3 regions of the Micromonospora sp. NPDC005299 genome follow, and region 2 is predicted to be linked to each of the others. Evidence: riboswitches for the same ligand, from Rfam matches in the RefSeq annotation. Region 2 holds a riboswitch; each other region holds the start of a gene.
The links. Region 2 has a riboswitch for cyclic di-AMP ahead of ACFYPD_RS18865 (C39 family peptidase). Riboswitches for the same ligand answer to the same signal wherever they lie in the genome.

Region 1 (8,533 bases), on a different contig from region 2:
CGGGTCGCGGCGCGGGTGAAGCGTCCGGCACTCATCGAGGACCGGCGCCAGCGCGTCGTCGTCTACAGCGAACACACCGGGGTCATCGACGGGGTGCGCCGCAGCTCGATCCTGCGCCGGCACACCACGCCCGAGGTGATCGCCTGGGCGCGGGAGATCGGCATCATGGAGGCCCGGCAGCCCGTGCGTACCCCGGCCTGCCCCGACCTGGACCTGCTCCCGCGGGTCTGCGTGCCGATCCGGCACCAGGACCTGCTGCTGGGCTTCGTCTGGTTCATCGACGCGGTGGACGGGATGACCGACGAGGACATTTCCGTGGTGACCGAGGCGATGCCGGACCTGTCGCTGGCTCTCTACCGGGAGAACCTGCTCGGCGAGCTGACCTCGCAGCGGGAGGCGGAAGCGACCCGGACGCTCCTGGTCGAGTCCCCGGAGTCCCGGCGCGAGGCCGTCCGGTCGCTGCTGACCGACGGTGTGGTGGCCCGCGACGGGCAGGTCACCGCGCTGGTCGCGCAGCTCGCGGTGACCCGGGACGAGGTGCTCGACGACGCGGCGCGGATCGCCTTGGAGCACGCGCTGGTCGCCACCCGGCAGTGGGTGGGGTCGCGCGAGACCCTGCACCTGGTCCGGCACGATCACGGGGTGCTGCTGCTCTGCGGCGGGCGGGCCACCGGCCGGGTGGCGGCGGAGGACGCGGCCGCGCACCTCGACCAGGCCCTGCGGGCGGCGACCCGGGGGCTGGCGTCGGTGAGCCGTACCGTGCTCGGGGTCGGGGACGGCCGGCCCCGGCTGTACGACAGCGTGCTGTCCTACCAGGAGGCGTTCCAGGCGGCCCGGGTGGGCGTGCAACTGCCCGTCCTCGGCCCGGTGGTGCCCTGGGCCGATTTGGGCATCTACCGGCTGCTGTCCGGGGTGGACGCCGGGCACCTGGACGTCGCGCGGGTGCACCCGGGGCTGGGCCGGCTACTCGGCGACGAGGCACACCAGGTGCTGCTGGAGACCCTGGAGGCCTACCTGGACCTGGCTGGCAACGCCCACGCCACCGCGGAACGGCTGCGGCTGCACCGGACGACGCTGTACTACCGGCTGCAGCGGGTCGAACTGCTCGCCGGCACCGACCTCAAGGACGGCAACGAACGGCTCTGCCTGCACCTGGCGCTGAAGCTGGGCCGGCTCACCGGCCGCTACCAGCCGGACCGGTAGCCGGGGCGGGGCCCCGATGCCCCGCCCCGGTGTCTCCTACAGGCCGGCGGCCACCGCCGCGCCGCGGCCGCCGACGACCGGCAGGGTGATCCGGCTCCGGTCGAAGTGGACGGTGATGTGGGCCTGGTTCTGCTTGGCCCGGCTGCTGTAGCCGGAGTACGAACCGAGCAGGATCACGCCGATCTGGTGACCGGCGGCGAAGACGTAGTCCTCGGGGAGCAGGTTCAGGTCGACGGCGGTCTTCCGCCCGGGCACCAGCGGCGTCGACACCGACCGCGAGTCGAGGTTGAGGCCGTCGATGATCCCCTTGGTGACCAGCTCCTGCGGGTTGGTGGCGACGGTCTTCTCCGTCTTCCGGTAGCAGGCGTTCTCGGCGAAGCCGCCCCAGGTCGCCGTCGCGCCCCAGCAATCCTCCTCGGTGAGCGTCCGGATGCCGTCGCCGCTGGTGCTGAACCGGGGCCGGGTGCCGTAGTCGACGAGGAGTCCGGCGAAGCTGGTGTCCTCGCCGTCGACGGTGGCGTTGATCTTCACGACCGGGGTGCCGGAGACGTGCAGCGGCGCCGTCAGCGGCGCGGAGAGGAACACCAGACGGTTGTCCGTGTTGGCCGCCGGGTCCGACGGGTGGCGGATGGCGTTGGCGGCGGTCATGGTGGGGGTGTCCTGGAAGGTCGCCGACGCGTTGCCGGGGCCGGAGCGGACGGCGAGCCCGCCGACGTTCCCGGCCGCCGGCGCCCGGAGGAACACCTGGGTCGGCCGGGCACCCGGCAGCGGCCAGGTACGGGCGGTCTCCCAGACGTCGGGCGCCCGCTCGATGTCGACGGCCGGCTCCCGCATGATCCCGTTGTCGAGGCCCTGGAGCCAGTAGTCGAACCAGCGGTGCAGGGTGTCCACCCAGGCGCCCCGCCGGAAGTCGAACGGGTCGACGTGGCCGGTGCCGGTCAGCCAGAGCTTGCGGGGCACGCCCTGCTCGCCCAGCGCGGCCCACCACCTGCTGAAGTGGTCCGGGCGGACGTTGTCGTCGTTGATGCCGTGCACCACGAAGACACTGGCCCGGACCCGGTCGGCGTGCGGCACGTAGTCCCGCTCCGCCCAGAAGTCGTTGTAGTCACCGGTGACGTCGTCGCCGCCCTCCCCGAGGGCGGTCCGCACCGGCGCGCAGTACGCCCGGCGGGCCGGGTTGGTGACCGTGTTCGCGAGGCTGCCGGAGTAGTTGTTCGCCCGGGTGACGAGGCCGTTGCTCCGCGAGTAGTCGTACCAGCTGGAGATGGCCGAGATCGGCACGATCGTGGTCAGCCCGCGCACCCCGGCGGCCGCGGCGGCGTTGGCCAGCGTCCCGTCGTACGACTTGCCGATCATGCCGGTCCGGCCGTTGTGCCAGTCCGCCACGACCTTGCGGCCGGCGGCGTCGACGCCGGGCCGGCGCCCGTTGAGCCAGTCGATGGCCGTCGGCGCGCTGATGTTGTCGGCCCGGCCGCCGGTGACCGGGCAGCCGGTCGAGTTGTTGGTGCCGATCATGTCGAGCAGGACCACCGCGTAACCGCGCGGCACGAAGTAGTTGTCGTAGAACAGCGGCCAGGTGTCGTTCAGCCCGTCGCCGTCGACGTCGGCCTTGCACTCGCCCTCGTTGCCCCGGCAGACCGTCGAGTAGTACGGGCTGGCATCCATGACCACCGGCACCTTGAGCCCGTTCTCGCTGGCCCGGGGCCGGATGATGTCCATGGCCACGATGTCGCGGGCGCCGTCGCCGTCGGTGTCCACGTCCGAGGTGACGAAGATCCGTTCCCGGACCGCGTCGGCGTAGCCGAACACCGGTTGGGTGACGCCACCCTCGATCACGAGCCGGGCGCGCTCGTCCGCGCCCGGCCCGGCCAGGGCGGCGGTCGCCGGCAGTCCGGTGACCGCGATCGCCAGGGCCACCACCGAGGCCCGCCAGGCATGTCTTCCGCTTCGCATCCGCGTGCTCCTCCTCCCCGCGCCGGCCGTCCACCAGGCGACGTACACAGGGGACACGCCGCCGCGACGGTCGACCCGAACCTACGGATCGACGGACGTCCAGGTCTTCGGACACCTGTGGAAGATGGTCGCCGCCGGCTCCTACGCCTGTCGCACGCCGTTGACCACGGCGCATAGCCACGGGTCAATGCGCGCCATCCGCACGGAGCGGCAATCGACTCATTTCCGACAGGCCGTCGTCCGGTGCCGGGAACATTCGGCCTGATCAGCGCCTATTGAAGATCATGGCTTCCTGAATTCCCGGCGACGGCGCGGCGACCGCGCGGCGTCGGTTGCCCGGGTCACCCATTGATCCCGGCCCGGGCCCGTGTGATTGTGCCCCCAGCGAGTCGCCGAACCCCGGCGGCTCACGACGGTCGATCTGTCGAACCGGGGCCACGCCGGCAGCCTCGGAGACCGACCGTCACCCCGCCTCGCCACACCGCGCCGCCCGTCCCCACCGGGCTCCGTGCGGCGCGCCTAGGAACAGGAGCGAACCCCCTTGAAGCTCTCACCTCGCCTCGTCGCGCTCTCCGGCGCGGCGGCGGCCGGTCTGATCGCCGCCGGCACCGCCGCGGCCGTGCAGGCCGCGCCGCCCGGCCCCGCCGCACCCGACGCCGCCCAGGCCCGCGCGATCGCCGCCGACTCGGCCCGCGCGCTGGTCGCCGGCCGGCCCGCCTACCTGCACGCCAGCTCGGACGACGCGTTCGTGCAGAAGACGGTCATCTCCTCCGAGGGCACCCAGTACGTGCCCTACGAGCGCACCTACAAGGGCCTGCCCGTGGTCGGCGGTGACTTCGTGCTGGCCACCGACACGGCCGGCAACCTGAAGTACGCCTCCGTCGCCCAGCAGCAGGCCATCGGCAGCCTCGCCACCACGCCGAAGCTGACCTCGGCCACCGCGGCGAAGACCGCGCGCGCCCAGCTCAAGACGGTCAGCACCGTCGAGGGCACCAACCTGGTCGTCTACACCCTCGGCGCCAAGCCGGCGCTGGCCTGGGAGACCACGGTGCGGGGCACCGACGCCGAGGGCCCGAGCCGGCTCACGGTCGACGTCGACGCCCTCACCGGCACGGTGCTGCGCACGCAGGAGCACGTCGTGCACGGCACCGGCACCGGGGCGTGGAACGGGCCCAGCCCGCTGACCTTGAACACCACGCAGTCGGGCGGCACCTACTCCATGAAGGACCCGACGGTCACCAACCTGAGCTGCCAGGACGCCGCCACGAACACGACGTTCAGCGGCTCCGACGACGTCTGGGGCAACGGCACCGCCACCAGCCGGGAGACCGGCTGCGTCGACGCGTTGTTCGCCGCGCAGACCGAGCACAAGATGCTCGCGCAGTGGCTGGGCCGCAACGGCGCCGACGGCAACGGCGGCTACTGGCCGATCCGGGTGGGCCTGAACGACCAGAACGCCTACTACGACGGCACCCAGGTCCAGATCGGCAAGAACACCTCGGGCCAGTGGATCGGCTCGCTCGACGTGGTGGCCCACGAGATCGGCCACGGCATCGACGACCACACCCCGGGCGGCATCTCCGGCGGCGGCACCCAGGAGTTCGTGGCCGACACCTTCGGCGCGTCCACCGAGTGGTTCGCCAACGAGCCGTCCAGCTACGACGCCCCCGACTTCCTGGTCGGCGAGAAGGTCAACCTGGTGGGCAGCGGCCCGATCCGCAACATGTACAACCCGTCGGCGCTGGGCGACCCCAACTGCTACTCCAGCAGCATCCCGGGCACCGAGGTGCACGCCGCCGCGGGCCCCGGCAACCACTGGTTCTACCTGCTGGCCAACGGCAGCAGCCCGACCAACGGCCAGCCGGCCAGCTCCACCTGCAACGGCAGCAGCGTCACCGGCCTGGGCATCCAGAAGGCCATGAAGATCATGTACAACGCCATGCTGCTGAAGACCTCGTCCTCGTCGTACCTGAAGTACCGGGTCTGGACGCTGCAGGCGGCGAAGAACCTCTACCCGACCAGCTGCACCGAGTTCAACGCGGTCAAGGCCGCCTGGACCGCGATCAGCGTGCCGGCGCAGACCGGTGAGGCCACCTGCACCGGCACCCCGACGCCGACCCCGACCACCACGACCACCCCGCCGTCGGGCAGCTGCACCGGCCAGAAGCTGGCCAACCCCGGCTTCGAGTCGGGCAACGTGAGCTGGAGCGCCAGCTCCGGCGTCATCACGAACGACGCCGCCCAGGCCGCGCACGGCGGCTCGTACAAGGCCTGGCTCGACGGCTACGGGTCGACGCACACCGACACCGTCACCCAGTCGGTGACGATCCCCGCCGGCTGCCGGGCGACGCTGAGCTTCTGGCTGCACATCGACAGCGCGGAGTCGACCACGACCACCGCCTACGACAAGCTGACCGTGAAGGCGGGCAGCACCACCCTGGCCACCTACTCCAACCTCAACAAGGCCACCGGCTACGTGCAGCGGTCCTTCGACGTCTCGTCGCTGGCCGGCACCACCGCCACCATCTCGTTCACCGGCGTGGAGGACAGCTCCCTGCAGACCTCCTTCGTCGTCGACGACACCTCGCTCACCCTGAGCTGACCACACCGGAGCGGCCGGCCGTCGTCCTCCCGACGGCCGGCCGCTTCGTCGTCTCCGCCGTGAGTCCCCGCCAATCCGGGGATGCGGTTTCCGCTCCGCGGTCAGGCCGGGCGGGCCGCGCGCGAACCCGCGGCGTCGTCGCGGCGGATCCGGGCCGCGACGCCCTCCATGGCCCGGCCGAAGCGCTCCATGTCCCGCGCGGACTGCTCGGGCAGGCCGCCGAGCCGCGCGGCGAGGGCGTCCACGTCAGCCCGGGCCGAGGCGCTGACCCGGGCGTCCAGCTCGGTGAGGGCCGCGTTCACGGCGGTCACGAGGTGCCCGCAGACGGTCTCCATGGGCTCCCCGGCCAGCGCCGGGTCGACGGTGACGGACTCCAGCCGGCCACCCTGGACGGCGACGGCACGGATCCGGCCGTCGGCCGCGCTGCCCTCGGCCCGGAGCAGCTCGGCCGGCGCGCCGTCGGCGTGCTCGGCGGCCCGGGACCGCATCGCGGAGAGCGCCTGTTGCGTCCTGGTCAGCAGCTCGTCGAGGCTCGCGGCCGCGGAGAACGAGTCGTTGGTCATATCCGCGCTTTCTTCACGTCTTTCCGAGCACCGTGACGATAGCAACCGGCCCCGACGTCGAACGCCCGGCCGGGAGGCCCGGCCGGGCGTTCGTGGCGCGGCGGACCGGCCCGCGTGCGACCGGGTCCGGTGGGGGCTCAGCGCAGGCGCAGCTTCTGGCCCGGGAAGATCAGGCCCGGGTCGTCGCCGACCACGCTCTTGTTGCGCTCGTAGAGGGCGTGCCAACCGCCGGCGACGTTCTTCGCGTCGGCGATCTCGGAGAGGGTGTCTCCGGCCCGCACCAGGTAGCTGCCGGCGGTCGGCGCGGTGCGCCGCTCGCTGCGGACGGCCGGCCGGTCGCCACGCGACGACCGCTCCGAGGTGGCCTTCTTCGTCGTGGCCTTCTTCGTCGTGGCCCTCTTCGTCGTGGCCTTCTTCGTCGTGGCCTTCCTCGCGCCCGAGTCGGTGGCCGAGTACTTCTTGGTCGAGCCGCCCTTCTTGCCGCAGACCGGCCAGGCGCCGATGCCCTGTCCGTCGAGGACCTTCTCGGCGATGGCGATCTGCTCGCCGCGGCTGGCCAGGTCGGCCCGGCTGGCGTACTTCTGGCCGCCGTAGCCGTTCCAGGTGCTCCGGGAGAACTGGAGCCCGCCGTAGTAGCCGTTGCCGGTGTTGATGTGCCAGTTGCCGCCGGACTCGCACTGGGCGACGGCGTCCCAGTTGACGCTGGCGGCGCTGGCCGGGGCGGCCGGGCCGAGAAGGGCGGCGGCGCCGGTGGCGGCGCCGACGACGAGCGCCCCGACGGCGGTGCGACGCTGCGCGGTCCGTCGATGACGGGCGACGTGTTCAGTTGCCATGTGGGTTTCCTCCACGCCGACGAGGTGAGCTGTCGGGTTCGGGCCGAGGAGCCCGGCCGCCGCAGGCGGCTTCACCCCGAGGTGTCGTGCACCGAGGAACGTGTGGGTCCCCCGCTCCCGCCCAAAGGTCCAGGTACCACCGGGCCGGCGGCGGGATTAGGCGTTGCCGGCCCGGGGTGTCCGCGATCGCGAACGGATTCGACGTTAGGAACGGTTTGCGACGAACGCCCACTTCTTGTGAAGTTGTTCACCCGGCTGGGCGACGGCACCGTCCCTCGGCTTGCGGAACCGTCGGATCTGTCGTAGCGGCCCGGCCGACGATGTGTTTTCGCAGCTCACAGCGGTGTTTCCGCGCTCCGGCCGAAGAGGACGACCCACCGGCGCCGGGTCCACCGTGGCAAGTGGCCACGGCGCGCGTCGCGGATCCCGGGGCGGTGGGTTCCCGGCCCGGCGGGCAACGCGGGAGGCTACCGTGAGCAGGTTCGCGCAAGATCGGCACGAGGCGGCGAGGCATGAGCGACCACGGACACGAGCTGGCCTTCGGCGGCTTCCTCACGCCGAGCGCCGGGCGGCCCGAGCAGGTGGTGGCGCGCGCCAAGCTCTGCGAGCAGGTCGGCCTGGACCTGGTGACCTTCCAGGACCACCCGTACCAGCCCGGTTTCCTGGACACCTGGACGCTGATGTCCTTCGTGGCCGCGGCCACCAGCCGCATCACGCTGGCCGGCAACGTGCTCAACCTGCCGCTGCGCCAGCCGGTGGTGCTGGCCCGCAGCGTGGCCAGCCTGGACCTGCTCACCGGTGGCCGGGTCGAGCTGGGGCTCGGCGCCGGCGCGTTCTGGGAGGCGATCGAGGCCGTCGGCGGTCGGCGGCTCTCCCCCGGCGCGGCGGTGGACGCCCTCGACGAGGCGATCCGGGTGATCCGCGAGGTCTGGGACACCGAGCGGCGCGGCATGGTCCGGGTCGATGGCGAGCACTACCGGGTGATCGGGGCGAAGCGCGGGCCGGCCCCGGCGCACCCGGTGCAGGTCTGGGTCGGCGCGTACAAGCCGCGGATGCTGCGGCTGGTCGGCCGCGCGGCGGACGGTTGGCTGCCGTCGCTGGCGTACCTGCCAGAGGGCCCGGCGGAGTTGCCGGCGCTGAACGCGCTGATCGACGAGGCCGCCGCGGAGGCCGGGCGGGAGCCGGGCGCGGTGCGCCGGTTGCTCAACGTCACCGGCACCTTCGCCCGGTCCTCCGGCGGCTTCCTGGACGGCCCGCCGGAGCAGTGGGTGGAGGAACTGGCCGGGCTCGCCCTGGACCACGGCGTCGCCACGTTCATCCTCGGCAGCGACGAGCCGCGGGCCGTCCAGCTCTTCGCCCAGGAGGTGGCGCCCGCGGTC
Region 2 (8,533 bases):
GCCGCGCCCGCCCCGCGGCTCCCCTCCCCCACCGCCTGACCCGCCGGTCAGAGGTACGCGTCGAGCAGGGCGAGCACGGCCGCCGGATCCTCGACGTGCGCGTTGTGGCCCAGGCCGGGCAGGGTGACGACCGGGACACCCAGTTCCTTGAGCTGCGCGTCGGTCACCATCGGGTCCTGCTCCCCACGGGCCAGCAGCACCGGGACGTCGGCGGCGGCGAGCAGCGCGGGCAGCCCGGGCTCCCCCACCGCGAAGGCGGCCGGGTCCATGGCGAGCCGCCAGCGGCCGTCCTCGCGGCGCAGGCCCGCCTCCACCACGGGGTGATCGGGGGCGAACAGCCCGGCCAGCCCGGAGACCCGCAGGTAGCGGCGGGCCGCCTCGTCCCGGGTGGCGAACCAGGTCACCGGGCGGGCAGCCAGGTCGCGGGCCTTCTCCAGGTCGGCCGGGGACCAGACGGCCTTGATCCCGAGCCCGACCACCGCGTCGACCGGCAGGCGCCGCGACCGCGCGGCCAGCGCCAGCGCCACCACCCCGCCGAGCGAGTGGCCGAGCAGCACGAGCCGGTCGCGGGGGCCGAGGCGCTCGGCCACCGGGCCGAGCCCCTCGACCACCCGCCGGGCCAGGGCCTCGAAGGAGTATTCCGGCAGCGGGGGCGACCAGCCGTGCCCGGCCAGGTCGGGGGCGAGCCAGCGCCCCGCCCAGTCGCGCTCCAGCAGCGGCGCCCAGGGCAGCCACACCTCACCGGTGGCGCCCATGCCGTGCAGAAGCAGCAGATGGCAGGTACCCGTCGCGTCGCCCATAGGCCGCAGTGTGCCACCGGACGGACACGACGCGCGAGAGCGGACACCGGCGCGGACGACGTCGGGCACCGGCTCGGTGGAGCCGGTGCCCGACGGGAAGGGTGCGATCAGGCGGAGTAGCCGCGGGTGCCGGCCCAGTTCGCCAGGTCGATGGTGCTGACCCAGTACGCGGGCAGCGCCGGGTTCGCCGAGTCGGCGATCCGGACGGTCCGGCCGTTGTTCTTGTAGCCGACCACGGCGATGTAGTGGCCGCCCGGGAACGAGTGCCAGCCGCCGTCGGTGTCGGTGGCGTCGCCGGCCACGTTGACCACCACGCCCCGGCCGTCGGTGATCGCCTTGACCACGTCCGCCTGGAGCTGGTCGATCTCGGCCGGGCTCGCCGAGCCGCCGAACATGTGGGTCCGGTACGGGTTGCCCTTGACCATCTGGTTCAGGCCCCGGGTGGTGTCCTCGGCGGAGTTGGTGCCGTTCTCGGTGGTGCCGAGCGGGCCGGCCATCGCTTCCTGGGTGGTCTCGACGCCGCTCGCGCTGAGCGCGTTCCGCACCGCAGCCGGGCCGCAGTTCCAGTACTGGTTCTGCGCCTGGTACTCGTAGTCGAGGACCTTGGTCGACGGCGGCTTCGGCTTCGCCTTCGGGGTGGTGTCCGGGTCGGTGGTGGCCTTGGCCGCGGCCTTCGCGGTCGACGGCGACGCGCTCGGCGAGGCGGACGGCGCCGGGACGGCGACCCGGGCCTCGCCCCGGCTGGCGACCTCACCGAGCCGCGAGCCCAGCTCGGCGACCGCGGCGGTGTTCTCCTGGTGGACCGGGGCGTCGTCGGTGGCGGTGAGGGCGGCGCTGGTGCCGCCGGCCAGCACGAGCGCCGCGGCCGAGCCGGCGATGATCTGGTACGGGCGTTCGGTCACGAGACGCCGCAGTTGACGCTTCAGGTGATGCTTCACGGGTTCCTCCACGGGGGCGTGCGCGGCACACACCGGCCCCACGCGCGGAGGAACTCACGCGCGCTGGCGGGGCGGGTCGCCGCGGAAAGGGAGCGCCCGGCGGGCCGGGCGGTCGGGGCGGTTGCCGGGTTTGGTCGCCGTTAGGCGAGCGCCGGCACCACGATGCCGTGGAGGCGGGGGGACGAGCGGGGGGTGGTGTGCACGAGGAATGGCACTCCTTCCGTGGCCGCCGACCGGGTTAGCTGACGGATTCGGGCGGGAAGTACGCCCTACCGCGGGCCGTGGCCCGCGGATTCACCCCGGTGTTGCTGTGGGTCCCCGGTTCGTGAGAGCACGATTAGGCGGGTCGGCGCGGCGTCGCCACTTGCGATCGGAAACCGCTCCGGACGCGCCGACACTACCGGTGGGTACCTCGCCTGCCAAGCGCTCCCACCTGCGTAAACCTCGTGCACCACTACGGATATCGGAACACTCGGTCACTGACTTCACTCAATGGGACGAGCAGTTACGGTGGCACCGCCCGGCAGAAAGCGGACATCCGGTGGCGACCGACCCGGAATTGCGGGGGTCGATCGCCCGGCCTGCCCCCGATGACCGTTTCCGCGGTGTGGTGACCGGGCTCACCGTATTCGGGTAACGATTCGGTCGACTCCGCTCCCGTCGGATGACACCGGGTCGGGCCGGCGGTGGCGCCGACGGGTCTCACCGCGAGCTGGCCCAGGCGTCAGCCAGCACGCGCGGGGCGCCAGCGGGCGCCGGGCACGGCCGCCGGCACCGGGATCCGGGTCGTCGCCGCGTCGTCCCGGCCCTCCACCGAGGCGACGGCGTGGCCCGCGGGGTGGCGCGCGGCGGCCGCCGCGTGGGACTCGGCGGCCAGGGTTCGCGCCGCCTCCGCGGCCGACTCGGCGTCCCGCCAGGCCCGCCGCTCCCGCTCGGCGGCCGCCGCCCAGGTGGCCCGGCGGCCCTCGCGTACGGCCCGGGCCAGGACGATCTCCTGCTCGGCCGGGTGCCGGCGCGGGTTCCACCCGTTGCGGTGGGCCAGCACGTCGGCGAGTTGCCGGGCGGTCAGGTCGCCCCGCCAGTGCGCCGTCATCGCGGCGTGGTGCAGCCAGCGCTCCCGGGCCGCGTACTCGGCCGGCGTGCGCGGGGTGTGCGGCGCGGGCAGGGCGGCCGCGTTGGCGAAGCGACGGGCGGAGGTCTCGGCCTCGTCGTACGCCCGCCAGGCGCGGTCGGCCTCGTCGTGGGCGGTCAGCCACTGTTCCCGGCGCCGCCGGGCGGTCTGCGCGGCCCCGGCGGCGGCCACCGCCACCTCGTCGGCGTACCGGCGCAGGTCGGCCCGGCGGGCGGCCTCCTCGGCGGCCGGGTCGGGGGGCGGATCAGATGCGGCGTCCCGCTCGGGGCGGGCGACCAGCACGGCGAGCAGGCCGAGCGCGAGCAGGAGCAGGGCCGACCAGATCGCGGCGGCCTCGGGGACCTCGGTCAGGAAGTGGTAGAGAACGGTCTGCGGCATGGTCGGCACCTCACGGAGGAAGACGTGACGGAGAGGTCCGCACGACCCGTGACAGCGGCGGGGCGCTCCGGGCAAGGGCGCGGCCGGCCGACGGGCGGGTGCGGGGTGAGGTTCGGTGCGTGCGGCGGGCGCGGGCCGACGGCCCGCGGGCGGGGTCAGCGGACGGGCGGGGCCCGGGAGCCGACGGTGCCCGGGAGCAGCCCGGTCAGAACGAGCGGCCGGTCCGCCACGCGGGTCACGGCCGCGGGCGCCGCGACCGGCCCGGGCGCGCCGGCCGGCACGGCCGGCGTGTCGACGGCTGCGTCGCCCCGGAGGTCCTGCCCGGTGACGGCGGCGGTGTGGTCGACGCCGACCCGGAAATCCTGCTCGGCGGCGCCGGCTCGGAGGGTCGGACCCTCGACGGGGGCTACCACGGTAGGTGCCACCGGTGCGGTCGCGGCCCCGCCGATCGGCAGCGTGGCCGCGCCGAACGAGCAGGCGACGAGCACGGCCAGGGTGGCCAGTGTCCGGGCCGTCCAGCGCGCCACCCACCACACGGGACAGGTGAGCGCGATCGGCAGCACGGGTACAAACTACCGCCGAAGCCGCCACATCGCACCGTCGCCGGGCGTGTCGCGACTGCGCGGAACACGGCACCGGCCAGGGTGGACAAAGCGCGGGTACGGGCGCCGGGACGGCGGGGCGCGGGTGATCAGTCCGGCCCCGACGGGCGGCGCCGGCGGGGCGCGCCAGACTCAGCCCGGGTCGCGCCGCCCGGCGTACTCGATGGGTCTGGCCGGGGTGTCGGGGGCCTCGACCGGCCCGGTCGGGGCGGCGCGCGGGGCGGGGACGCGCGGCGCCGGCGCGGCGGTGGCCGACGCCGGGCGGGCCCGGCGCGGCGGGCCGAGGCGGCGCATCATCGGCATCTCCACCCAGCGGTGCAGGGCCGCGGCGACCAGGAGGTTGAGCAGCAGGAAGGCGAGCACCACGAGCGGCCCCCACCACCCCCGCAGGCCGGTGCCCCAGTCGCCGGTGAGCCGCAGCACGGTCCTCATGACCAGCACGTGGACCAGGTAGAAGGCGAAGGAGACCTCACCGAGCCACACCATGGTGCGGGACCGCCACGGCGTGCGCCGGCCCCGCACGTCGGCGTCCGCCGCCGCGGTGATGACCAGCAGGTAGGCCGCCGCGAGCAGGGCCGCCCAGAACTCGGCGCGGATCCACAGCGCGGCGACCACCCAGGTGGCGACGAAGAGCAGGCTCGCCACGGTCAGGTTCGGGCCGCGCCAGCGGCCCCGGCGCAGCAGCTCGGCGGCGGCCACACCCAGCCAGAACTCGAAGGAGCGGGTGACCGGGAAGATCTGGGTGAACCACCAGCGGTTCTCCTCGGGCACCAGGAGCTGGGCGGGCCAGAGGGCCAGGATGAGCAGCGGCACGGCGACCACGACGGCCCACAGCGCGCCGGTGCGGGCCCGGCGCAGCCACGGCAGCACCAGCGGCAGGCAGAGGTAGAAGGCCAGTTCGCAGGAGAGCGACCAGCTCACGTTGTTGACGCTGTAGAAGTAGTCGCCGCGGGGGATCCAGGCCTGCACCAGGAAGAGGTTGCCGACCGCGGCCCACGGGGCGACCGGGTCGGCGAACCAGAACATGACGGCCAGCGCCACCACGAAGGTCACCAGGTGGTTCGGGTAGATCTTGGCGAGCCGGCGGCGCAGGAAGGTGCGTCGCGACTCGCCGTCCCGGTACGACCAGACCAGCACGAATCCACTGAGGATGAAGAAGAACTCGACCCCGGAGAGGCCGAGGCTGAACGCCTTGCCCACCAGGGCCTTCAGGTCGGGCTGGGCGATGATCCCCATGGTGCCGACGTGGAAGGCGAAGACCAGCAGGGCGGCGATCCAGCGCAGCCCGGTCAACGACGGCAGCCGGGTGGCTCGGGTGGCGGCCGGGGCGCTGGTCACGCCGGGCACCCTACCCGGTGGTCTCCGGGGTCGCCGACCGGCGGCACGGGGCCGCGGTTCCCGCCCAGCGCGCGACCGCTTCCGCCGAGCCTCGTACGCCTGTTCGAGAGCGGGGTAGGATCGGCGGCGTGTCCGACGTCGCGTACCAGCCCTCGATGCTCGACTTCGCCGCGCAGGGTCCCACCCTGGGCCCGCTCGCCGGCCGGCTGCGCCGGCACGAGTTGAGCCGGGGCGCCTGGGTCGACCACCTGCCCGGCTGGGTGGCGGGTTCCGACGCGGTGCTCGACACGCTGCTGCAGGACGTGCCGTGGCGGGCCGAGCGCCGCACCATGTACGACGCCGAGGTCGACGTCCCCCGCCTGCTCTGCTGGTACGGCGCCGGCCGGCCGCTGCCGCACCCGGTGCTCACCGCGGCGCGCGACACGCTCACCCGGCACTACGCGGCCGAGCTGGGCGAGCCGTTCGTGACGGCCGGGATGTGCCTCTACCGGGACGGCCGGGACAGCGTGGCCTGGCACGGCGACACCCTGGGCCGCTCCGCGCACACCGACACCCTGGTGGCCATCGTCTCCTTCGGCTCGCCCCGGCCGCTGCTGCTGCGCCCCCGGGGCGGCGGGGGGACCAGCCTGCGCTTCCCGCTCGGCCACGGCGACCTGGTGGTGATGGGCGGGTCCTGCCAGCGCACCTGGGAGCACGCGATCCCGAAGACCGCCCGGCCGGTCGGCCCCCGGGTCAGCGTCCAGTTCCGCCCCGCCGGGGTGGCCTGACGCCGAGCCGGCGCCGGCCCCGAGCCGGCGCCGGCCCCGGGCCGGCGCCGTGCTAGAAACAACTCTCAGGGTCGATCACGCCCCCGTCACCTGACGACGCGAAGGGCACCCATGACCCAGTCCCCCACCTCCCGCTGGTCCCCCTGGACCCTGCACGGCGACGGACGCTCCGTCACCCCCGGCGACGTGGTCCACCCCGGCGAGCGGCTGTCCTGGCCGCGTACGGTCGGGGTCGGCGTGCAGCACGTGGTCGCCATGTTCGGCGCCACCTTCACGGTGCCGCTGATCACCGGCTTCCCGCCGGCCACCACGCTCTTCTTCTCCGGGCTGGGCACGCTGCTGTTCCTGCTGATCACCCGCAACCGGCTGCCCTCGTACCTGGGGTCGTCGTTCGCCTTCATCGCCCCCGTGCTGGCCGCGAAGACCGACGGCGGCATCGGCGCGGCCCTCGGCGGCATCGTGGTGGCCGGCGCGGCGCTGGCGCTGGTCGGCGTGGTGGTGCAACTCGCCGGGACGCGCTGGATCGACGCCCTGATGCCGCCGGTGGTGACCGGTGCCATCGTGGCCCTGATCGGGCTCAACCTGGCCCCGGTGGCCTGGGACGGCGGCGGCAGCGGCACCGGCGTCAAGGCGCAGCCGCTGATCGCGGTGATCACCCTGGTCGCGATCCTGGTCACCACGGTGCTGTTCCGTGGCTTCCTGGCCCGGCTGTCGATCCTGCTCGGCGTGGTGGTCGGCTGGGTGCTGGCCGCGCTGCTCGGCCAGCTCGACCCGGCGGCGGTCACCACGCTGAAGGAGGCCGCCTGGGTGGGGCTGCCGCAGTTCCACGCGCCGAGCTTCGGCCTGCGGGCCGTGGTGCTGGTCATCCCGGTGATCCTGGTGCTCATCGCGGAGAACGCCGGGCACGTCAAGGCGGTCGCCGCGATGACCGGGCGGAACCTGGACCGGGACATGGGCCGGGCGTTCCTCGGCGACGGCATCGCCACCGTGCTGGCCGGCTCCGGCGGCGGCTCCGGCACCACCACGTACGCGGAGAACATCGGCGTGATGGCGGCGACCCGGGTCTACTCGACGGCCGCGTACTGGGTGGCCGGGTTCGCGGCGGTGCTGCTCGGGTTGTGCCCGAAGTTCGGCGCGCTGATCCTCACCGTGCCGGCCGGGGTGCTGGGCGGCGCCACCACGGCCCTGTACGGCCTGATCGCCGTCCTGGGCGCCCGCATCTGGATCGAGAACCGGGTGGACTTCCACGACCCGGTCAACCTGATGACCGCCGCGGTCGCCGTGATCGTCGGCGCCGCCAACTACACCCTGACCGCCGGCGACCTCTCCTTCAACGGCATCGCCCTGGGCACCGCCGCCGCCCTGGTGATCTACCACGGCATGCGCCTGATCGCCCACCTGCGCGGCACCACCCCCACGCACCACGCAGGCCCGGAACCCGAACTCTGACCCGGCTCGGCCCGTTGATCATAAAGTTGTCGCCGCGACACGCCGGAGGGCAACAACTTCATGATCGACGCGGACCGGGCGGGCGGGATGTGCGAAGGGGCCCTGCGGCACAGCCGCAGGGCCCCTTCGCACGCGTGACGGTCAGTCGCGATCGATCTGGTGGCCGATCACGGTGGGGCCGAGCATCACCGCGAAGCCGGAGCCGTCGCGGCGGGGGCCGGCCGGGGGCAGCTCGACCGGGTCGCCGGTGGCGGTGGCGCCGACCGGGCGCGGGCCGATCCAGGCCACGGCCAGGTCCAGCTCGCCCTTGAGCAACCGCTGGGCGCGCACGCCGCCGGTCGCCCGGCCCTTCGCCGGGTACGCCTTGAACGGCGTCACCTTGACCGTCGCGCCGGTCGAGGTGACCACCATCGGCTCCCCGTGGCCCGGGTCGTCGGTGCGGATCGCACCGAAGAAGACCACCCGCGCCCCGGCCGGCAGGTTGATGCCCGCCATGCCGCCACCCTTGATGCCCTGCGGCCGGACCACGGACGCCGCGAAGCGCAGCAACGACGCCTCCGAGGAGACGAACGCCAGGGTCTCCGCCCCGTCGGTGAGCCAGGTCGCCCCGACCACCTCGTCGCCGTCGCGCAGCGAGATCACCTCGAACTCGTCCGAGCGGACCGGCCACTCGGGGGCGCAGACCTTCACGACGCCCTGCCGGGTGCCGAGCGCCAGCCCGGGTGAGCCCTCGGCGGACGGGCCGAGCGGGGCCAGCCCGACGACCGTCTCGCCCTGCTCCAGCGGCACCAGCTCGGCGGCGGACATACCGCCGCGCAGCGACACGGTGCCGGACTGCTCGGGCAGCACCGGCAGCGGCAGCACGTCGATCTTGAAGGCCCGACCGGCGCTGGTCACCAGGAGCACCCGGCCGCGGGCCGTGGAGTGCACCACGGCGCGTACCGCGTCGTGCTTGACCCGGCCGCTGCGCCGGCGCGCCTCGGCGGCCTCCTCCGACTCGGCCGCGGTCCGGGCGACCAGCCCGGTGGCGGAGAGGATGACCTGGCAGGGGTCGTCGGCGACCTCCAGCGGACCCGCCGGCACGGAGGCCGCCAGGACCTCCTTGAGGTCGCCGTCGACCAGCGTGGTG
Region 3 (6,520 bases), on a different contig from region 2:
CAAGGTGCACCACGTCACCAACGCCGCCTGGTACCCGATCGTCCAGGGCTCCTCCGCCGAGCGCTCGATGAAGACGTCGCTGCGCGAGGGCGGCAAGAACACCCTCAACCTCTACCTGGGTGAGTTGAGCGACGACCTGCTCGGCTGGGCCACCTTCCCGCAGCGCAAGCTGAACAGCATGGACGGCGTGGTCGCGCTGAGCGAGTCGCTGCCGGGTGGCACCGCCACCAACTACAACCAGGGCGACACCGGCACCCACGAGGTCGGCCACTGGCTGAACCTCTACCACACCTTCCAGGGTGGCTGCTCGGGCTCGGGCGACAGCGTCTCCGACACCCCGGCCGAGGCCTCGCCGGCCTTCGAGTGCCCGACCGGTCGCGACACCTGCACCGCCACCGGCAAGGACCCGATCACCAACTTCATGGACTACACCTACGACTCGTGCATGTACCAGTTCACCGCTGGTCAGGCGAGCCGCATGCTGACCGCGTGGAACGCCTACCGCGCGGCCTGACCGCCACGCATCACACGCCGGTGCCGGTCCCGTCCTCGGACGGGGCCGGCACCGGCTTTTCACGGCAGGAACCCATCGGGTACGGAGTCAGGCCGCGGGGCGTCGGGTGTCGAAGCCGTGCCGGCCCCGCCGGCCTTCCGGGGCGAGCGGGTCACGCCGGGCCAGGGCGGTCGCCCGCGGATCGAGCCAGACGCGCACCTCCGGCCGGCCGGAACCGGGGCGGGCCACCTGGTCGCGCCGGGTCAGCATCGCCACGTCGACGGTGAACTCGAACAGTCGCCAGTCGCCCTGCGGCGCGGCCCGGCCGATCCGGGCCACCCGGGCGACGGTCGCCGGGTCGGTCACCGGGAGGGCGCGGCCGGCCACGTAGGCCTCGTCGTCGCACTCCTCCGGCGGGAAGGAGTGCAGCGCGTAGCGGCCGTCGCGTTCGAGGTCGCGACGCTTGGGCGAGTCGATGACGAAGCACCAGAGCCCGTCGTCGGTGATGACCGGGGAGACGGGGTGCACGCGCGGGCCGCCGTCGGCGCGGACCGTGGCGAGGTAGCCGAAACCCGGCCCGTACTGCTGCAACAGGAGGCGGATCTCGTCGGCGAGTCGGGGCTCGTCGGCGGCGAATTCGGACCAGGAAGCCATGCGGACATTCTATCGAACAGGTGTACGAAGATGTAGTCCGACACGCAGGTCACCCGTACCGGTCGCTATGGTGTTCCGATGCTGCTCTCCGACCGCGACCTGGTCTCCGAGATCAAGGCGGGCACGCTCGCGCTGGAGCCCTTCGAGCCCACGCTGGTGCAACCGTCCAGCATCGACGTACGTCTGGACCGGTTGTTCCGGGTCTTCAACAACCATCTCTACACGCACATCGACCCGTCCGTGCAGCAGGACGACCTCACCTCGATGGTGGAGGTGCCCGAGGGCGAGCCGTTCGTGCTGCACCCGGGCGAGTTCGTGCTCGCCTCCACGCTGGAGGTGATCTCGCTGGGTGACCAGCTCGCCGGACGCCTGGAGGGCAAGAGCTCGCTGGGCCGGCTCGGCCTGCTCACCCACTCCACGGCGGGCTTCATCGACCCGGGCTTCTCCGGTCACGTCACGCTGGAGCTGTCCAACGTGGCGAACCTGCCGATCACGCTCTGGCCGGGCATGAAGATCGGCCAGCTCTGCATCTTCCGGCTCTCCTCGCCGGCCGAGCACCCGTACGGCTCTGCCGTCTACGGCTCGCGCTACCAGGGCCAGCGCGGCCCGACCCCGAGCCGCTCCTGGCAGAACTGGCGCACCTGGCCGACCCGCTGACCAACCGGAAAGCGGTAAAACGGGGGCCCCTTCCGCTACCTGAGGCGTCAGAAGGGGCCCCTCCTCACCACTCAGCCGGGGCGGCCATAGCTGTTGATCTGGCCGTCGTCGACGCGCTTCATCGTGATCGGCTTGCCGGACTGGGAGGCGTGCACCACCCAGCCGTCACCGACGTACATGCCGACGTGGTGCAGGTCGCTGTAGTAGAAGACGAGGTCACCGGCGCGCAACTCGCTCCGGCTCACCCGCCTGGTCACATTGTGCTGCTGCCGGGCGTTGTGCGGCAGCGAGACGCCGGCCTTGGCCCAGGCCGCCATGGTCAGGCCCGAGCAGTCGTAGTGGTCCGGGCCGGCGGCGCCCCAGACGTAGATCTTGCCGATCTGGGCGCAGGCGAACTTGACCGCGACGCCGGCCGGGCCGCCGGGGTAGCCGGCGGGGCAGGGCGCCGGGCGCAGCGGACCGCCGCCGCCGTTGCCGTAGACCTTGAGGCGCAGCTTCTGGAGCTTGACGATCTCGGCGTCGATCTGCTTCTTCTTGGCCGCGAGCTGGGCCTCGGTACGCGACAGCTCGGTGATCATCTCGTCCAGCGGCTGCTTCTTGGCGGCCAGCTGGTCGCGCAGCTCCGCGACGGTCCGCACCTGCTCCTGTTGGCGGTTCGCGAAGCGGTCGAGCAGTGCGAGGCCGTCCACCAGGTCGCTCGGCGACCGGCTGCCCAGCAGCGCGTTGACGGTGGAGAGGTTGTTGTCGCCCTTGTACGCGTCGGCGGCGAGTCCGCCCACCTGACCGAGGGCGGCGTCCACCCGGGCCTGGAGCGGGGCGATCTGCTTGGCCAGCGAGGCGGCCTGCTTCCGCTTGGCGGCGAGCTGCTCGCGGGTGGCGTTGACCTGTTCGATGATCGGTTCGAGCTTGTTCCAGTCCTGGTCGATCTGGCGCTCGATCTCGGCGACCGACGGTTCGGCGTGTGCCGCCGTGGCGCCGCCGGTCAGGACGACGGCGGAGCCGACCAGGGCGGCGAGGGCGGTGGTGCAACGGGACCAGCGGGAACGCGGCGTAGCCGTCGACCGGTCGACCGACCGGACCGACGGTGGCCGCGGGGCATGGTGTGCCACCGGGCTTCCGTACTCCTTCTTCCTGGCCGCCTACCGGGTTAGCTGACGGGTTCGGGCGGGAAGGGAGGCGCCCTACCGCAGTGGCTGCGGATTCACCCCAGATACCTGGGTCCCCGGCTCGCCCGGAGGCGACTCGGCGGTGTCGGACCGTCACCACCCGGGATGGACGGTGAAGCTCGCGGCCGACGATTGACCAGAGTAGAGAGCGTCGTTATCAATCCGCAACCCGAGACGCCGTGACACTCCGTACGTCCTGCCCGCCCGGAATGAAGGATTTCTTCATACGAGATTACTTGCTGGAAAGGTATTGACCCGGAGGGTGTGCGGGGTGAGGGTGAGGACGCAGTGACCCCCATCCCTGTCTGGAGGTTCGATGCACCTCTCACCCCCGCCGTCGGGTAGACGGATGCTGCTGGCGGCCGCCGTCGCGGCGGCCACCGCGCTGGTGGCGACCGGACCGGTGGCCGCCGAACCGCTCACCGCCCAACCCACCAGCGACCGCCAGGAGCAGTACGCCGCCGCCGCAGCGGAGTACGGCGTGCCGCAGAGCGTCCTGCTCGGCGTCTCGTACCTGGAGTCGCGCTGGGACACCCACCCGGGCCAGCCGAGCACCAGCGGCGGCTACGGCCCGATGCACCTCACCGACGCCCAGCAGGTCCTCGCGACTCCGGCCAGCGGCCACGTGGACGAGAACGAGGACCCGCGGGGCGATGACTCACGCCCGCTCACCCTCGACCCGGCCATCGCGGCCGCACCGGCGGAGGACGTGCTGCCGCAGGCGTCCCTGCAGACGCTCGACGCCGCCGCGGCGCTCACCGGCCTCAGCGAGGAGGGGCTGCGCACCGACGCGGCCGCGAACATCCGGGGCGGGGCGGCGCTGCTCGCCTCGTACCAGAAGCAGTTGGGTGCGCCGGTCGGCCCCGGCAGCGACCCGGCGGCCTGGTACGGCGCGGTGGCCCGCTACTCCGGCGCGGACACCGAGGACGCGGCGGCGGCCTTCGCCGACGAGGTCTACGACCAGCTCGGCCTCGGCGCGGCCCGGACCACCGACGACGGCCAGCGGGTGACCCTCGCCGCCACCGCCGTGACGCCGGACCAGTCCGGGCTGCACAAGCTGGGGCTGCGCCGCGCCGAGCGGCCGGACGGCCTGGAGTGCCCGGTCCGCCTCGCCTGCGAGTGGATCCCGGCCCCCTATGAGAAGTACGGCCCGAACTCCGGCGACTACGGCAACCACGACCTCGGCAACCGGCCGGCCCAGCAGAAGATCGAATACATCGTCATCCACGACACCGAGGGCTACTTCGGCCCGAGCGTGAAGCTGGTGCAGACGAAGACCTACCTGGGCTGGCACTACACGCTGCGGTCGGTGGACGGCTACGTGGCCCAGCACATCAAGGCCAAGGACGTCGGCTGGCACGCCGGTAACTGGTACGTCAACGCCAAGTCCATCGGTATCGAGCACGAGGGCTTCGCCGGCCACGGCACCTGGTACACCGAGGCCATGTACCGGACCTCGGCCAAGCTGGTCCGGCACCTGGCGCTGAAGTTCCAGATCCCGCTGGACCGGCAGCACATCATCGGCCACGACAACGTGCCCGGCACCACCGCCGGCACCGTGGCCGGCATGCACTGGGACCCGGGCCCGTACTGGGACTGGTCGCACTACTTCGACCTCATGAAGGCCCCGTTCCGGTCCCTCGGGAACGCGCACACCGGCCTGGTCACCATCGACCCGGACTTCGCCACCAACCAGCCCGCCTTCGTCGGTTGCAACCAGCAGCCGCCGGGCGTCCCGAAGCCCACCCCGCCGGCCGCGCCGTGCCCGCTGCGCGGCTCGTCCGCGGTGGTCCTGCACACCGCACCGAGCGCGACCGCCCCGCTGGTCAACGACCGCGGGCTGCGGCCGAACGGCACGCCGGACACCATGTACATCTCCGACCACGGCGCCCGCGCCTCGGCCGGGCAGACGTACGCCTTGGCGGACGTGCAGGGTGACTGGACGGCGATCTGGTACCTCGGCCAGAAGGCCTGGTTCCTCAACCCGGCCTCGGCGCCCACGGCCAAGTGGTCGACGGGCTTCGTGGTGACCCCCAAGCCGGGCAAGGCCACCATCCCGGTGTACGGGCGGGCCTACCCGGAGAAGGAGGCCTACCCGGCCACCATCCCCTTCCAGGGCGTCTCCCCGCTCCAGTACACCTTCGCGGCCGGCCAGCGGTACGCAGTCGGCGGCGTCCTGCCGAGCGAGTACTACCGGGCGGTCTCGTTCGACGGCTCCGCGCCGGACGACCGGACCGTGGTCCGCGGCGAGACCCGGTACGTGCAGATCCAGTTCGGCCACCGGATCATGTACGCGAACCTCGACGACGTGCTGATCCTGCCGTCCCCGATCGGCGCACCGAGGTAGTAGCAGCGGCGCTCCACGGCGAAGGCCCCCGGTCCGCATGGACCGGGGGCCTTCTCGTCGTTCGGGGGACGGGTCAGCTGACCCGGACGAAACCGGCGAGCGGCTGTGTGCTGATGCTCGACACCTGGACCGGCTTGCCGGTCCGCGGGGCGTGCACCATCACCCCGTTGCCGAGATAGAGCCCGACGTGGTGCAGGTCGCTGCCGAAGAAGACGAGGTCACCCGGTCTGGCCTCGGAGCGGGAGACCTTGCGGCCCTCGTTCCACTGCGCGCCCGTGAAGTGGGTGAGCGAGATGCCCGCCGCCTTGTAGGCGTACTGGGTGAGGCCGGAGCAGTCGAACGAGTTCGGGCCGGTGGCGCCCCACACGTACGGGTCGCCGACCTGCGCGCATGCCGTCTTGATCGCGGTACGCGCGGCGCTGCTGACCACGCCGTCGATGGCCGGGCAGCCCGCCGGGCGGATCGAGGTCACCGGCAGCATCGCGGTCAGCCGCTTGATCTCGGCGTCGATCTGCTTCTTCTTGGTCGCCAGCTCTTTCTCCTGCTTGAGCTCGGTGGCGATCAGCGCGTCCAGCTTCTGCTTCTGCCGGTTGTACTTGTCCCGGACGGCGAGCACGCCGGCGATCTGCTTGCGCTGGTCGTCGGCGAGCCGGTCGAGGATGACCAGCTGCTCGGCGAGGGTGCCCGGGCTGCTGTTGACCAGCAGGGCGCCCATCTCCTGGGACGGGCCCTGGATGTAGTAGCGGGCGGCGATGTCGCCGACCTTGTTCATCGCGAGCGCCGACTCCAGCTCCAGCGGCACCATCTTCTTCTGCAGGTCCGCGGACTTCTTCTTGTTGACCTTGAGCTGGGAGCGGACCTTGTTGTACTGCTCGATCGTGGGTTCGAGCTTCTCCCACTGCTTGTCGATCTGGGCGTCGATCTCGTCCACCGACGGCGCCGCGTGCGCCGGGGCCGCCAGCAGCCCGGCGCCGACCGCGACGGCCGCGACGACGGTGAGGAGACGGCGTACCACCCGGTGGAACCCGGCCGGTCGGCCGGGCGGGCTCGGGGCGTGACGTTGAGGGGGCATGGTTGCCACCGGCACGGACTCCTTTGCAACCGACCGCCGGGCGCCTCGCGAGAGGGAAGATCGAGGCAGACGACCCACAGCGGTCGGTGCCCCACACTAGGGAAGGCACGGGGGTGGAATCAAGGCGACCT

Region 1: it holds a riboswitch for cyclic di-AMP, as region 2 does, so the genes downstream of both, ACFYPD_RS07850 (transglycosylase family protein) here and ACFYPD_RS18865 (C39 family peptidase) in region 2, are expected to answer to the same signal.
Region 3: it holds a riboswitch for cyclic di-AMP, as region 2 does, so the genes downstream of both, ACFYPD_RS11445 (NlpC/P60 family protein) here and ACFYPD_RS18865 (C39 family peptidase) in region 2, are expected to answer to the same signal.

Annotation. Positions count from the first base shown of each region.
Region 1 covers NZ_JBIAKG010000002.1:535,755-544,287, reverse strand. The annotation lists gene ACFYPD_RS07870 (PucR family transcriptional regulator) at 1-1,203, shown strand, start outside; gene ACFYPD_RS07865 (Xaa-Pro dipeptidyl-peptidase) at 1,240-3,156, opposite strand; gene ACFYPD_RS07860 (M4 family metallopeptidase) at 3,698-5,758, shown strand; gene ACFYPD_RS07855 (YbaB/EbfC family DNA-binding protein) at 5,860-6,321, opposite strand; gene ACFYPD_RS07850 (transglycosylase family protein) at 6,459-7,154, opposite strand; cyclic di-AMP (ydaO/yuaA leader) riboswitch at 7,154-7,327, opposite strand; gene ACFYPD_RS07845 (LLM class flavin-dependent oxidoreductase) at 7,667-8,533, shown strand, end outside.
Region 2 covers NZ_JBIAKG010000006.1:125,651-134,183, reverse strand. The annotation lists gene ACFYPD_RS18875 (CDP-glycerol glycerophosphotransferase family protein) at 1-39, shown strand, start outside; gene ACFYPD_RS18870 (alpha/beta fold hydrolase) at 48-800, opposite strand; gene ACFYPD_RS18865 (C39 family peptidase) at 908-1,750, opposite strand; cyclic di-AMP (ydaO/yuaA leader) riboswitch at 1,951-2,092, opposite strand; gene ACFYPD_RS18860 (hypothetical protein) at 2,463-3,248, opposite strand; gene ACFYPD_RS18855 (hypothetical protein) at 3,404-3,811, opposite strand; gene ACFYPD_RS18850 (acyltransferase family protein) at 3,983-5,188, opposite strand; gene ACFYPD_RS18845 (alpha-ketoglutarate-dependent dioxygenase AlkB) at 5,317-5,955, shown strand; gene ACFYPD_RS18840 (uracil-xanthine permease family protein) at 6,067-7,404, shown strand; gene ACFYPD_RS18835 (DNA topoisomerase (ATP-hydrolyzing)) at 7,546-8,533, opposite strand, start outside.
Region 3 covers NZ_JBIAKG010000003.1:420,015-426,534, forward strand. The annotation lists gene ACFYPD_RS11430 (zinc metalloprotease) at 1-514, shown strand, start outside; gene ACFYPD_RS11435 (pyridoxamine 5'-phosphate oxidase family protein) at 602-1,147, opposite strand; gene dcd (dCTP deaminase) at 1,226-1,804, shown strand; gene ACFYPD_RS11445 (NlpC/P60 family protein) at 1,876-2,913, opposite strand; cyclic di-AMP (ydaO/yuaA leader) riboswitch at 2,927-3,062, opposite strand; gene ACFYPD_RS11450 (N-acetylmuramoyl-L-alanine amidase) at 3,320-5,317, shown strand; gene ACFYPD_RS11455 (NlpC/P60 family protein) at 5,391-6,404, opposite strand.